Regions from separate parts of the Streptomyces sp. NPDC047982 genome, predicted to be linked through region 1. Evidence: predicted binding sites of a transcription regulator. Region 1 holds the regulator's gene; the other holds the start of a gene.
What was found. Region 1 encodes HrcA, which represses chaperone genes, less so after heat shock. Its sites were predicted from a motif close to TTNGCACTCNGNNNNNCNGAGTGCNAA; they were not measured.
Positions count from the first base shown of each region.

Region 2: the regulator HrcA is predicted to act here: its motif matches at 5,303-5,329, upstream of groL (chaperonin GroEL).

Region 1 covers NZ_JBIDBS010000002.1:258,075-265,569, forward strand. Annotated here, with positions in the region: gene ACGF2V_RS03005 (ATP-binding SpoIIE family protein phosphatase) at 1-1,461, shown strand, start outside; gene hemW (radical SAM family heme chaperone HemW) at 1,604-2,845, shown strand; gene ACGF2V_RS03015 (DUF3097 domain-containing protein) at 2,972-3,808, opposite strand; gene ACGF2V_RS03020 (MBL fold metallo-hydrolase) at 4,054-4,899, opposite strand; gene hrcA (heat-inducible transcriptional repressor HrcA) at 5,102-6,118, shown strand; gene dnaJ (molecular chaperone DnaJ) at 6,119-7,258, shown strand; gene ACGF2V_RS03035 (nitronate monooxygenase) at 7,395-7,495, shown strand, end outside.
Region 2 covers NZ_JBIDBS010000019.1:3,584-11,078, reverse strand. Annotated here, with positions in the region: gene ACGF2V_RS22735 (cytochrome P450) at 1-1,131, shown strand, start outside; gene ACGF2V_RS22730 (ferredoxin) at 1,137-1,382, shown strand; gene ACGF2V_RS22725 (hypothetical protein) at 1,550-1,702, opposite strand; gene ACGF2V_RS22720 (hypothetical protein) at 2,022-3,263, shown strand; gene groL (chaperonin GroEL) at 3,518-5,140, opposite strand; gene ACGF2V_RS22710 (cold-shock protein) at 5,572-5,778, opposite strand; gene ACGF2V_RS22705 (ubiquitin-like small modifier protein 1) at 6,265-6,543, opposite strand; gene thrC (threonine synthase) at 6,577-7,495, opposite strand, start outside.

The sequences.
Region 1 (7,495 bases):
ACCGTCTGGGCCCGGCTCCCCGTCGACGACTGGAACCCCTTTCCCGAACCATCCGCAGAAACCGGATTCCAGCAGGGGCTGCGCGCCGCCGAACTGCTCGCCCCCACGGCCCGCCGCGCCTTGCGCGACGACGCGGACTGGGCGGGCCGGGGCGCGCTGTCGTTCCTCGCCGAAGCCTCGGACCTGCTCGCCGGTCAGCTCGACGAGGACATCGTCGCGGCACTCGCCGGACAGTTACTGGTGCCCAGGCTCGCCGACTGGTGCGCGATATGGCTGGAGCCCGAGAACGGCGGTCCGGCGGCCGTGCCCCGGCTCGCCAGCGTCTGGCACCGGGACGAGACCGAGACCGCGCCCCTGCGCACGGTGCTCGAACAGGATCCCATCCGGCTGCCCGAACGGGTCGGCACCGGTCCCGTCTGCCTGCCCTGGCCCTGGGGCGAGGAGGAAGAGAAGGCAGAGCAGGCAGGGGAAGAAGGGCGAGGAGAGGAACCGGAGGCGCGCGCCGGGGCCGCCTTCGCCTACCGCATCACCTCGGGCGGCCGCACGCTCGGCGCCGTGCTCCTCGGCCGGGAGGGCGCGGGGCGCGTCCCCGACGAGGTGACCGCCCTGATCGAGGACTTCGTCCGCAGGGTCGGCCTCGCCGTCGGCGCCGCCCGCGCCTACACCCGGCAGGCCACCATCAGCCGCATCCTGCAACGGGCGTTGCTGCCCGGCAAGGTCGCCGACATACCCGGGGTGACCAGCGCGCTGGTGTACGAACCCAGCGACGACGGGGTCGTCGGCGGCGACTTCTACGACATCTTCCCGTGCCCCGGCGACCGCTGGTGCTTCGTCCTCGGCGACGTCCAGGGCAGCGGCCCCGAAGCCGCCGTCGTCACCGGCCTCGCCCGGCCCTGGCTGCGGTTGCTGGCCCGCGAGGGCTTCGGCGTCGGCGAGGTGCTGGACCGGCTCAACCGGCTGCTCCTCGACGACGCGATGGAGGCCGCCGAGGCGGCCGCCCTCATGGTGGCGGCGGCGGGCGGTCAGCAGACCGCGGACACCGGGCAGTCCCGCTTCCTGTCCCTGTTGTACGGGGAACTCGTCCCGCTGCCGGACGGCGGTGCGCATTGCACCCTGGCCAGCGCCGGACACCCCCTGCCGTTGCTGCTGCGGCCCGACGGCGAGGTGCGCCCGGCCGCCGAGCCCCAGATGCTGCTCGGGCTCTTCGACGATGTCGCGTACGAGAGCCAGGACTTCGATCTGGCCCCGGGCGACAGCCTGTTGTGCGTGACGGACGGAGTGACCGAGCGGCGTTCCGGAACCCTGATGTTCGACGACGGGGACGGTCTGGCGCGGGCACTGGCCGACTGCGCCGGTCTGTCGGCGGACGGCATCGCGGACCGGATCAAACGGGCCGTGCACGAGTTCGCCGAGCGCCCGCCGGACGACGACCTGGCGCTGCTGGTGCTCCAGGCGGGGTGAGCAGCCCGGGCTCCGGGCGGGCGCGGGACCGGGCCCGGGGCCGACGCCGGACGGTGCGGACGACGGCGGTGGCCAGGCGCGGGCCGTACGCCGGGGCTCGTGGTCATGGGCATGGCCGGGCGTCTCCGGCCGACGGGGGACAATGGGCGGTATGCCTTCCGTACTGCCCGATGGTGAACCCGTGCCCGACGACGGGGCGCTGCCCCGCCATGCCCTGGAAGGCGCCGCCGACCGTCCGCTCGGCTTCTACCTCCACGTGCCCTACTGCGCGACCCGCTGCGGCTACTGCGACTTCAACACCTACACCGCGACCGAGCTGCGCGGCTCCGGCGGCGCCCTGGCCTCCCGGGACAACTACGCCGCCCATCTGATCGGCGAGGTCCGCCGGGCCCGCGAGGTCCTCGGCGACGATCCGCGCCGGGTCCGTACGGTCTTCGTCGGCGGCGGGACGCCGACGCTGCTGGCCGCCGCCGACCTGGTCCGGATGCTGGGGGCGATCCGCGACGAGTTCGGTCTCGCGGACGACGCCGAGATCACCACCGAGGCAAACCCGGAATCCGTCGGTCCGGCGTATCTGGCCGAACTGCGGGAGGGTGGCTTCAACCGGATCTCGTTCGGCATGCAGAGCGCCCGGCAGCACGTGCTGAAGGTCCTGGACCGGACGCACACTCCCGGACGGCCGGAGGCGTGTGTCGCCGAGGCGCACGCGGCGGGCTTCGACCACGTCAACCTCGACCTGATCTACGGCACGCCCGGCGAGTTGGACGACGACTGGCGGGCCTCGCTGGACGCGGCGATCGGGGCCGGTCCGGACCACGTGTCCGCGTACGCGCTGATCGTCGAGGAGGCCACCGGGCTGGCCCGCCGCATCCGGCGCGGCGAGATCCCGATGACCGACGACGACGCCCACGCGGACCGGTACCTCATCGCGGACGAGGCGATGACGGCCGCGGGCTTCTCCTGGTACGAGGTGTCGAACTGGGCCCGCACGCCCGAGGCCCGCTGTCTGCACAACGAGCTGTACTGGCGCGGGGCCGACTGGTGGGGCGCCGGGCCGGGGGCACACAGCCACGTCGGAGGCGTGCGCTGGTGGAACGTGAAGCATCCGGGGGCGTACGCGCAGGCGCTGGCCGAGGGACGGTCGCCGGGCGCCGGGCGCGAGATCCTCTCCGCCGAGGATCGCCGGGTCGAGCGGATCCTGCTGGAACTGCGCCTTTCGGACGGCTGCCCGCTGTCCCTGCTGAAGCCGGAGGGGCTGGCCGCGGCCGGCCGGGCGGTCGAGGACGGGCTGTTGCAGCGGGAGCCGTACGGGCGGGGGCGGGCGGTACTCACCCTGCGCGGGCGGCTGCTGGCCGACGCGGTGGTACGGGATCTGGTGGACTGAGGAAGCGGGGCGCGGCCGGACGGATGCGGTGCGGCCGCGGCGGGCCGTGTCCTCTCCGAGACCGGAGCGTCCCCGGACGCGCGCCCTTCCCGCTGCCGCGGGCCTCCGCCTCCGGCCCTCCGCTCCTCACATGCCGGCGGGGCCGGATGCGGGCGCCGTCACGAAATCGATCAGATGTTCCACCGAACCCAGCAGGGTCGGCTCCAGATCCCGGTACGAGCGCACCGAGGACAGAATGTGCTGCCAGGCGGCGCCAGTGTTCTCCTCCCAGCCCAGGGCCCGGCACACGCCCGTCTTCCAGTCCTGGCCGCGCGGCACCACCGGCCAGCCGCCGATGCCCACGGACGACGGCTTCACCGCCTCCCACACGTCGATGTAGGGATGGCCGACCACGAGCACGTCCGCGTCCGATACCTGCTGCGCGATCCGGGACTCCTTGGATCCGGGGACCAGGTGGTCCACCAGGACACCGAGCCGGGCGTCCGGGCCGGGGGAGAACTCGCGCACGACGGCCGGGAGGTCGTCGACACCCTCCAGGTACTCGACGACCACGCCCTCGAGCCGCAGGTCGTCGCCCCATACCCGCTCGACCAGTTCCGCGTCGTGCCGGCCCTCCACGTAGATCCGCCCCGCCCGAGCGACCCGGGCGCGCGCCCCGGGAACCGCGATCGAACCCGAGGCCGTGCGCGCGGGGCGCGCCGGTGGAGCCGCCGACGGCCGCACCAGCGTGACCACCTTGCCCTCCAGCAGGAAGCCGCGCGGTTCCATCGGGAACACCCGGTGCTTGCCGAAACGGTCCTCCAGGGTCACCGTCGGACCCTGGGCCGTCTTCTCGCAGCGGATCACCGCACCGCAGAACCCGGTGGAGACCTCCTCCACGACCAGATCGGCTTCGGCGGGGACCTCGGGAACGGGGACGGACCTCTTCCACGGCGGGGTCAGGTCGGGCTGGTAGCTGCGCATCGGACGACGATAGGACGGGAACGGCCCACGACACGCCGAGGGGCCCGCCTGCCCGTTCCCTTCCGGGCAACGCGCGAGCCGCCGCTCGCTCCTTTGAGGGCCGAGAGACTGCCTCTTCAGGGTCGAGGTGCTGCCTCTTCAGGGTCGGGGGGCCGGCTCTTCAGGGTCGGGGGGGGCCGACTCTTCAGGGATGAGGGCTGCTCCCCGTCCCCTTCCGGCGGACGAGGGGCGCTTCCCGTCCCGCTTCAGGCCCCCGCAGTCCCCCGCGCTGCCGCCGCCAGCCGGTCGCGCTGGTCCCGGACGAATGCCGCGTCCACCACCGCCCCGTGGCCCGGCACGTAGACCGCTTCCTCGCCCCCCAGCGCCAGCAGCCGGTCCAGCGCGGCCGGCCAGCGGGCCAAGGCCGCGTCCGGGCCCGCCTGTGGTTCGCCGGACTCCTCGACCAGATCGCCGCAGAACACCACCGCGGGGGAGCCCGGCACCACCGCCACCAGATCGTGGCCGCTGTGCGCGGGGCCCAGGTTCACCAGCAGCACCCGCCGACCACCGCCCAGATCGACCGTCAGCTCGTCGCGTACCTCGTGATCCGGCGCCACCAGCGCGGCGACGGCCTCCGCAGCCTCGCGCTCGGGCACCCCATGGCGTACCGCGTCGGCGCACAGGTCCGCCGCCCCGCGCCCGCTCCTCAGCAGGTCCGCCGTCCCGGCCGCCCCGTACACCCGGACGCTCCCGGATTCCCGGACGTTCCCGGATTCCCGGACGTTCCCGGATTCCCGGACGCTCCCGGATTCCCGGACGTTCCCGGACTCCCGGACGTTCCCGGATTCCCGGACACGGGGGAACGCCGCGGTGCCCAGCACGTGGTCGAAATGGGGGTGGGTGAGTGCGATATGCGTCACCTCCCGGCCGAGCAGGGCCCGTGCCCCGTCCCGGATGCCGGCTCCCTCGCGGAGGGTCGACCCGGTGTCGAGGAGCAGCGCGCCCTCCGCCCCGGCCACCAGCGCGGTCGTCGCGTCCCAGCCGGGGAGGCGGCGCCGTCCCATACCGTGACCGATCCGCTCCCAGCCGAACTCTTCCCAAGAGGTGTCCATACCGGAACGCTATCGGCAGCGGCCCGGAACGGTCTCGCGAGCGCGTGGCCGATCACTCTTGCTAGGTCCCCACTCCGCCGCCGTACACTGACCGGGGGATGGCTGGCACTCTTGCCGACAGAGTGCCAGGCGGATCCCTGGGGAAGGAAGCCGGGGACGGCCCGGGAACCACCGCTGAACCAGCTACCTGGAGGTGCGCGCGATGCTCAGCGAACGCAGACTCGAAGTGCTGCGCGCCATCGTTCAGGACTACGTGGGCACCGAGGAGCCCGTCGGCTCCAAGGCGCTCACCGAGCGGCACAAGCTGGGGGTGTCCCCGGCCACCGTCCGCAACGACATGGCGGTGCTGGAGGACGAGGGCTTCATCGCCCAGCCCCACACCAGCGCCGGGCGTATCCCCACGGACAAGGGCTACCGGCTCTTCGTCGACAGGCTCGCGGGCGTCAAGCCCCTCACGTCGCCGGAACGCCGCGCCATCCACCATTTCCTCGACGGTGCGGTCGACCTCGACGACGTCGTGAGCCGTACCGTCCGGCTGCTCGCGCAGCTGACCCGGCAGGTCGCCATCGTGCAGTACCCCTCGTTGACCCGGTCGACGGTGCGGCACGTGGAACTGCTGTCGCTGGCCCCCGCCCGGCTGATGCTCGTGCTGATCACGGACACCGGCCGGGTCGAACAGCGCATGATCGACTGCCCCGCCCCGCTGGGCGAGACCTCGCTGGCCGATCTGCGGGCCCGTCTCAACAGCCGGGTCGTCGGACGCCGTTTCTCGGACGTCCCGCAGCTGGTGCAGGACCTGCCGGAATCCTTCGAGAGCGAGGACCGGGGGACCGTGTCCACCGTGCTCTCCACCCTGCTCGAAACCCTGGTCGAGGACACGGAGGAGCGGCTGATGATCGGCGGCACCTCCAACCTCACGCGCTTCGGACACGACTTCCCCGTGGTGATCCGGCCGGTGCTGGAGGCGCTGGAGGAGCAGGTCGTGCTGCTGAAGCTGCTCGGCAAGGCCACGGACTCGGGCATGACCGTACGCATCGGGCACGAGAACGCCCACGAGGGACTGAACTCCACGTCCGTCGTCACAGTCGGCTACGGTTCGGGCGACGAGGCAGTCGCCAAACTCGGCGTGGTCGGACCGACCCGCATGGACTACCCCGGAACGATGGGAGCGGTACGCGCAGTGGCACGTTACGTCGGACAGATCCTGGCGGAGTCGTAAGTGGCCACGGACTACTACGCCGTACTCGGCGTGCGCCGCGACGCGTCCCAGGACGAGATCAAGAAGGCATTCCGGAGGCTCGCCCGCGAGCTGCACCCGGATGTGAATCCCGATCCGAAGACCCAGGAGCGGTTCAAGGAGATCAACGCCGCCTACGAGGTGCTGTCGGACCCGCAGAAGAAGCAGGTCTACGACCTCGGCGGCGACCCGCTGTCCGCCTCCGGCGGCGGTGGCGGCGCGGGCGGCTTCGGCCAGGGCGGCTTCGGCAACTTCTCCGACATCATGGACGCGTTCTTCGGTACGTCGTCGCAGCGCGGGCCCCGCTCGCGCACCCGGCGCGGCCAGGACGCGATGATCCGGCTGGAGGTCGATCTCGCCGAGGCGGCGTTCGGCACCACCAAGGACATCCAGGTCGACACGGCCGTCGTCTGCACCACGTGCAGCGGCGAGGGCGCCGCTCCCGGCACCTCGGCCCAGACCTGTGACATGTGCCGCGGGCGCGGCGAGGTCTCCCAGGTCACCCGGTCCTTCCTGGGCCAGGTCATGACCTCGCGGCCCTGCCCGCAGTGCCAGGGCTTCGGCACGGTCGTGCCGACCCCGTGCCCGGAGTGCGCCGGGGACGGCCGCGTCCGGTCGCGCCGCACGCTCACGGTGAAGATCCCCGCGGGCGTCGACAACGGCACCCGCATCCAGCTCGCGGGCGAGGGCGAGGTCGGCCCCGGCGGCGGCCCGGCAGGTGACCTGTACGTGGAGATCCACGAACTGCCGCACCCGGTGTTCCAGCGCCGCGGCGACGACCTGCACTGCACCGTCACGATTCCCATGACGGCGGGCGCGCTCGGCACGAAGGTGCCGCTGGAGACGCTCGACGGCCTGGAGGAGGTCGACATCAGGCCCGGCACCCAGTCCGGCCAGTCGGTCCCGCTGCACGGACGCGGCATCACCCATCTGAGGGGCGGCGGGCGCGGCGACCTGGTCGTGCACGTCGAGGTGATGACCCCGACGAAGCTCGACCCGGAGCAGGAACGACTGCTGCGCGAGCTGGCGAAGATGCGCGGCGAGGAACGGCCCACCGGCCAGTTCCAGCCCGGCCAGCAGGGGCTGTTCTCCCGGCTGAAGGACGCCTTCAACGGCCGCTGACAGGCCCCGCGCAGGCCGCCGAGCGGCCCCGCGCGCACGTGTGCGGCCTGCGTGCGCCGTTCCCCGGCCGACGGGGAACGGCGCACGGCCGCGTCCCGTGCACGCCGGGGCGCGCGGGACGTGACACGATGCGGTCATGTCATCCGTGTTGACCGATCTCTGCCGGTATCCGATCGTGCAGGCCCCCATGGCGGGCGGTACGTCCCGTCCGGAGCTCGCCGCAGCCGTCTCGGAGGC
Region 2 (7,495 bases), on a different contig from region 1:
CTCGCGGAGGAGTACGAGCGCGTACGCGACCAGCCCGGCCTCTTACGCGTCCAGATGCCCTACGGCGAACCGGCCTGGCTCGTCACCCGGTACGCGGACGCCCGGCTGGTCCTCGGTGACCAGCGCTTCAGCCGGGCGGCGTCCGTCTCGCGCGACGAGCCCCGGCAGTCCGAGGGGCAGCGCGACAGCGGAATCCTCAGCATGGACCCGCCCGACCACACCCGGCTGCGCTCCCTGGTCGCCAAGGCGTTCACAGTGCGCCAGGTGGAAAAACTCCGGCCGCGAGTACGGCAGTTGACATCCGACCTGCTCGACGAGATGGAGGCGGCCGGTCAACCCGCCGACTTGGTCGACCTGTTCGCGCTCCCGCTACCGGTCGCGGTCATCTGCCGGATGCTGGGCGTACCCACCGAGGACCGTCCGAAGTTCCGCGTGTGGAGCGACGCCGCTCTGTCGACAAGTTCGCTCACCGCCGAGGAGTTCGACCGCAACCGCGAGGAACTGCGCGCCTATATGGCCGAGTTGATTGCGCAGCACCGCGAGGCGCCGCGCGACGACCTGATGACGGCCCTGATCGAGGCCCGCGACGGCCAAGACCGACTCTCGGAACTCGAACTCGTCGATCTGTGCGTGGGCATCCTCGTGGCCGGGCATGAGACCACGGCGTCCCAGATCCCCAACTTCGTACTCACCCTGCTGGATCACCCGGACCAGCTGGCCCGACTCAGGGCCGAACCCGGACTCATCCCGAACGCGGTCGAGGAGCTGCTGCGCTTCGTGCCGCTGGGGAGCGGATCCGGTCAGGCCCGTTACGCCACCGAGGACGTCGAGGTCGGCGGAACACTCGTCCGGGCCGGGAGCCCGGTCCTGGTCGCCATCGGCGCGGCCAACCGGGACGCGTTGCGGTTCTCCGCCCCGGGCGTGCTGGACATCGCCCGCGAGAGCAACCAGCACCTGGGATTCGGCCACGGCGTGCACCACTGCCTCGGCGCCCCGCTCGCCCGGCTGGAACTCCAGGAGGCGCTGAGCGCCCTGATCGCCCGCTTCCCGGGACTGCGGCTGGCGGACGACGTGACATGGAAGTCCGAGATGCTGGTGCGCGGCCCGCGCGTCATGCCGATCGGGTGGTGACCGGCATGGCCGATGTCACCAGGTGGAACGTACGCGTCGATCCGGAACTCTGCCAGGGGTCGGGCATGTGCGCCGGAACGGTCCCCGAGGTGTTCGCACTGGACGGACAGCGCGACGGACGGGAACACGCCCGGGTCAAGGCCGACGGGACAGAGCCGGACGAGCGGGTCCTGGACGCCGCCGACATCTGTCCCGCGCTGGCGATCACCGTGCACGACGGCACATCCGTCATCGGCCCGCGCCGCGACTGAGCCTCCCGGCCACGGCACCGGGGCCGTGGCGCGGCTGAACGCCGCCCGGCACGCCGAGCCCGGTCGATTTTGTCGTACATCTCCAGCGCCGCCGCCCGTTCCGGCAGCGTCTGCCACCCGCCGTCGGGAAGCGGACGACACGCCGCTCGGTCGGCGGCCTCCGCACTTCACCGGCCGCCCCCACCAGAAGCCGTCCAGGTCCGCGGCGGCCCGGGCCGGGGCCGGGCCCGGGCCGCGTAGGCCCGCGCGTACTCGACGGCGAGCAGCCCCCCGAGGGAGTGGCCCACCACCACGGCCTCCGGCACACCGTTCGCGTTCAACGTGTCGTCTCTGTGCCACACCACGGCGGGGGGTCGCCGAGTGCGGAATGTCGGGAGAACGGCCCTGCCCCGGAAGGTCGACGGCGAGGAGGCGATGCCCGGCTCGGAGCAGCGTGGCCGAGGCGTCCCCCTTACGTGATAGGTGAGTTCCGTCCCGTCGGTGGCGGTGAACGTGGGCATGACGTCGTCCTCGCCACCCGCGATGTCCGAAAGCGGCTCCCACCTGGGAGTGGTTTGATCCACTTCCGCCACCCGACCGCTACTCTTCGTGTTCACCATGGCGCCTGTTGTGACGAACCGGCCCAAAGGGGAACGACCTGTGTCCGAACCGACCCGCGAGCAGATCGCCTCGGCACTGCGGAGCAAGCCTCCCATCGCCCTGACTCCCGGTCTCCGTCTGGAGGCCGAGCCGCACGGCGCCCTTCCGCTGCCGCCCAGCACCGTGTGGGACCTGCCCCGCGGCACCGCCTGGGTGTATTTCGGCGAGGGGCACCGGGATCTCGTACGGCCCGTGATCCTGGCCGACGGATTCAACACCGGGCCGAGCAGCCTGGATTTCTCCTGGGAGGTCTTGGAGTTCGGCGACTACGCGCTCATCAGCGAACTGCGCCGCCGAGGACACGACGTCGTCCTGCTCGGATTCCACGAGCGCAGTGCGTCGATTCTGGACAATTCCCGGACCGCGCAGGCCGCGGTCATGCGTGCGATCGCGGAGCGACGGGGCGACACGCCACTGGCCGTCGGCGGGTTCAGCATGGGCGGCCTGGTCACCCGGCACGCGCTGGCCAAGCTGGAGTACCAGCGCGTGGACCACCAGACCGCGTTGTACTTCTCGTACGACAGCCCGCATCGCGGGGCCTGGGTCCCGATCGCGCTCCAGGCGTTCGCGCACTACATCAGGGTGCTCGACAGCCGGTTCTCCGACCAGATCAACAGCCCGGCCGCCCGCCAACTGCTGTGGCGGCACATCGGGGAATGGAACGGGACACCGGCGCGGAGCGACGAACGCGCCGCGTTCCTCGCCGAGATGGGGAGCATCGGCGAATGGCCGCGCAGGCCGCGGCTGATCGGGGTCGCCAACGGCGCGGCCGACGGCACCGGCACCGATGTCCGGGCCGGCGAACTGGCCCTGGAGGGCAAGGGCCTGTCGGTCGTCGGCACCGAGCTCTACACCCAGGCGCCGGGCGACGCCGAACTCGTCGCGAAGCCGAGGGTGGTGACGCTGAAGGGCGACGAGGTGCGCACGTTTGGGCTCCCGTCCATCGACGGCGCCCCCGGCGGTTCGTTGGAGGGCTTCGGCATCCTCGCCGACGGTTTCAACGCCCTGAATCCGATCCTCGGCTTCAAGACCGACGTCCGTATCCGCTCGCACTGCTTCGTACCGTCCGTCAGCGCGGTCGACATCCGCGACCTGGACACGGACGAGGATCTGTACGCGGACATCTCCGCGCTCCCGCCCGAGGACAGCGGGCTCGACGAATTCAAGCTCGCCTCCCGGAACGAGGGCCACACCCTCGTGACGGAGGAACTCTGCACCTGGCTCCTCGACCGGCTTCCGTGACGCCGGTTGCTTCGACGTGACGTCGGTACCTCCATAGCGGCGACAGCGGCATTGGCGACGACGGAGACGACAGGGACGATGCCCCCGGACGCGTGGCCCCCTGACACGTGGCCGGACGCGTGCTCTCCTGACACGTGGCCGCCGGTGGTGGTGCGGCGCTGATGCGTCGCCGATACGGCGCAGGCCCCCGGGACCAGAAGGTCCCGGGGGCCTGCGCGACAGCGAAGCTGTGCCGGACTACCGATCCCGTGGGATCAGAAGTCCATGTCACCGCCCGGCATGCCGCCCGGAGCGGCCGCGGCGGCCTTCTCCGGCTTGTCGGCGATGACGGCCTCGGTGGTGAGGAACAGCGCGGCGATGGACGCGGCGTTCTGCAGCGCGGAGCGCGTGACCTTCGCCGGGTCGAGGATGCCCTCGGCGATCATGTCGACGTACTCGCCGGTCGCGGCGTTCAGACCGTGGCCGACGGCCAGGTTGCGCACCTTCTCCACGACGACGCCGCCCTCGAGACCACCGTTGACGGCGATCTGCTTCAGCGGGGCCTCCAGGGCCAGCTTGACGGCGTTGGCGCCGGTCGCCTCGTCACCCGAGAGCTCCAGCTTCTCGAAGACGGCCGATGCCTGGAGCAGCGCCACGCCACCACCGGCGACGATGCCCTCCTCGACGGCGGCCTTGGCGTTGCGCACCGCGTCCTCGATGCGGTGCTTGCGCTCCTTCAGCTCGACCTCGGTCGCGGCACCGGCCTTGATGACGGCCACGCCGCCGGCCAGCTTCGCCAGGCGCTCCTGGAGCTTCTCACGGTCGTAGTCCGAGTCGGAGTTCTCGATCTCCGCACGGATCTGGTTGACGCGGCCCTGGACCTGGTCACTGTCACCGGCGCCGTCGACGATCGTCGTCTCGTCCTTGGTGATGACGACCTTACGGGCGCGGCCGAGCAGGTCGAGACCGGCGTTCTCCAGCTTGAGGCCGACCTCCTCGGAGATGACCTGGCCACCGGTGAGGATGGCGATGTCGCCGAGCATGGCCTTGCGGCGGTCACCGAAGCCCGGGGCCTTGACGGCGACGGACTTGAAGGTGCCGCGGATCTTGTTGACGACCAGGGTCGACAGGGCCTCGCCCTCGACGTCCTCGGCGATGATCAGCAGCGGCTTGCCGGACTGCATGACCTTCTCCAGCAGCGGAAGGAGGTCCTTCACGTTGCTGACCTTGGAGTTGACGATGAGGATGTACGGGTCGTCGAGGGACGCCTCCATACGCTCCATGTCGGTGGCGAAGTACGCCGAGATGTAGCCCTTGTCGAAGCGCATACCCTCGGTGAGCTCCAGCTCCAGACCGAAGGTCTGGGACTCCTCGACGGTGATGACGCCTTCCTTGCCGACCTTGTCCATGGCCTCGGCGATGAGCTCACCGATCTGGGTGTCGGCGGCGGAGATGGAGGCCGTGGAAGCGATCTGCTCCTTGGTCTCCACGTCCTTGGCCTGCTCCAGGAGAGCGGCGGAGACGGCCTCGACGGCCTTCTCGATACCCCGCTTGAGGGCCATCGGGTTGGCACCCGCGGCGACGTTGCGCAGACCCTCGCGGACGAGAGCCTGGGCGAGAACGGTGGCGGTGGTCGTACCGTCGCCGGCGACGTCGTCCGTCTTCTTGGCGACCTCCTTGACCAGCTCCGCACCGATCTTCTCGTACGGGTCCTCCAGCTCGATCTCCTTGGCGATGGACACACCATCGTTGGTGATCGTGGGGGCGCCCCACTTCTTCTCAAGGACGACGTTGCGACCCTTGGGGCCAAGGGTGACCTTGACGGCGTCAGCGAGCTGGTTCATGCCGCGCTCGAGACCGCGCCGGGCCTCCTCGTCGAACGCGATGATCTTGGCCATGTGAAGTGGTCCTCCCGGACAGGGGTGGATTTTCTCCGGACCGAGTGGCGCCCGCGACGGACGGCCTGCATCCCGGTGGTTCCTTGCCCCACCGGAGCTGCGGACCTCACCGGCCCGGCCCAAGTTCTGTCACTCTCACCCGGAGAGTGCTAACGCCAATGATTAGCACTCGACCCCCGAGAGTGCAAGCGTCCCCCTCGGGATGTGGACAACCCCGGACGCCGGATCCAGGCGGAGGGCGGACGCCCCGGAACCCGTACGGGCGCGCGGTCCCGGCCGGTCTCCCGCCGCGCCGACCGCCCAGGAACGTTTCTGGATGGTCGGGCTCCCGGAAGGTTCCGGGAACGCGCGAAGGGCCCGCCCCTGGGTGATCCCCCGGGTACGGGCCCTCCGTACGTGAGTGGTGTCGTCGGTGGCCGACCGCGCCGAACTCAGCCGACGGCGAGCTTGACCATGTCCGCCTGCGGCCCCTTCTGGCCCTGCGAGATCTCGAACTCAACTCGCTGACCCTCTTCGAGGGTGCGGTAGCCGTCCATCTGGATCGCGCTGTAGTGGACGAAAACATCCGCACCACCGTCGACCGCGATGAAGCCGTACCCCTTCTCCGCGTTGAACCACTTGACGGTGCCCTGAGCCATGCCTAACTCCCCTATTACTGGCCCTTGCGCAGGACCGCACTTCGCGGACCCGGGTCAGAACTCACCCTCCGACAGGAGAGGGTGTGTGCGCCGGAACGCGTCGACCGCGGCTGAATGTATCTGCCCAACTGCCCTCTGCAACAGGTCAGTCGGACGAGAAATCTGGGCAGCACCGATCGCCCGGAACTGAAGAATTCACAAGATCCCGGGGCAAGTCGGGCCGGGCAAAGGTGACTTATGACGCAGGAAGATCGCACACTTTGGCCACTTCTTATCGTGACCGGGCGCATTCTCATGGGCGGGCGGCACGTGAAGCTGGGGGGACTTCCCCCACTCTACCGCGCTCAACCCTGCAGAATTGCCCCCTCCGCTTTCTCTCGGAGAGGGCAATTCGGATAACCCGTGAAGCCGTTGACCAACCGGCGGCCGACCGTTGACCGGCCTGCGACCAGCCGCGGCGCGTGGAGCCGTCGGGCCGTCGGGCCGTCAGCAGCCGCCCGCGACGGCGGGGATGATCGAGATACCGACGCCGTCCGGGGTCGCCGTCTCCAGGCCGTCCTCGAACCGCACGTCGTCGTCGTTCACGTAGACGTTCACGAAGCGGCGCAGCTTGCCCTGGTCGTCCAGGACGCGGGCGGCGATGCCCGGGTGGTTCGCCTCCAGGGACTCGATGACCTGGGAGAGGGTCTCGCCCTCGGCCGGGACCTCGGACCGACCGCCGGTGTAGGTGCGGAGGATGGTGGGGATGCGGACCTTGACGCTCATGGTGGGTATGCCTTCCTTCGGTCGCGGTGGGGATCAGGCGGTGGCGAGGCCGGCGGCGCGGAACGCGTCCAGGCTCGGGCGGATCGTCGCGGTCGCCTGCGAGGTGGTGGCCACCGCGTCCAGGGTCTTGAGGCCGTCACCGGTGTTGAGGACGACGGTGGCCAGCGACGGATCGAGCACCCCGTTCTCGATCAGCTTCTTCGTCACGCCGACGGTCACCCCGCCCGCCGTCTCGGCGAAGATGCCCTCGGTGCGGGCCAGCAGCTTGATGGCGTCGACGACCTGCTCGTCGTCGACGTCCTCGACCGCGCCGCCGGTGCGCCGGGCGATGTCCAGGACGTACGGGCCGTCGGCCGGGTTGCCGATCGCCAGGGACTTGGCGATGGTGTCCGGCTTCTGGGGCCGCACGACGTCGAGACCGGCCTTGAACGCGGTGGAGACCGGGGAGCAGCCCTGGGCCTGGGCGCCGAAGATCTTGTACGGCCGGTCCTCGACCAGACCCAGCTTGATCAGCTCCTGGAGCCCCTTGTCGATCTTCGTGAGCTGCGAGCCGGACGCGATCGGGATGACGATCTGGTCGGGCAGTCGCCAGCCGAGCTGCTCGCAGATCTCGTACGCCAGGGTCTTGGAGCCCTCGCCGTAGTACGGGCGCAGGTTGACGTTGACGAAGCCCCAGCCCTCCCCGAGCGGGTCGCCGATGAGCTCCGAGCAGAAGCGGTTGACGTCGTCGTAGGTGCCCTCGATGCCGACCAGCTCACCCCCGTACACCGCGGCCATGACGACCTTTCCCTGCTCCAGGTCGTGCGGGATGAACACGCAGGAGCGCAAGCCCGCGCGGGCGGCGGCGGCGCCCACGGCGCCGGCGAGGTTGCCGGTGGAGGAGCAGGAGAGGGTGGTGAATCCAAAGGCTCGGGCGGCTTCGACGGCGATGGCGACGACCCGGTCCTTGAAG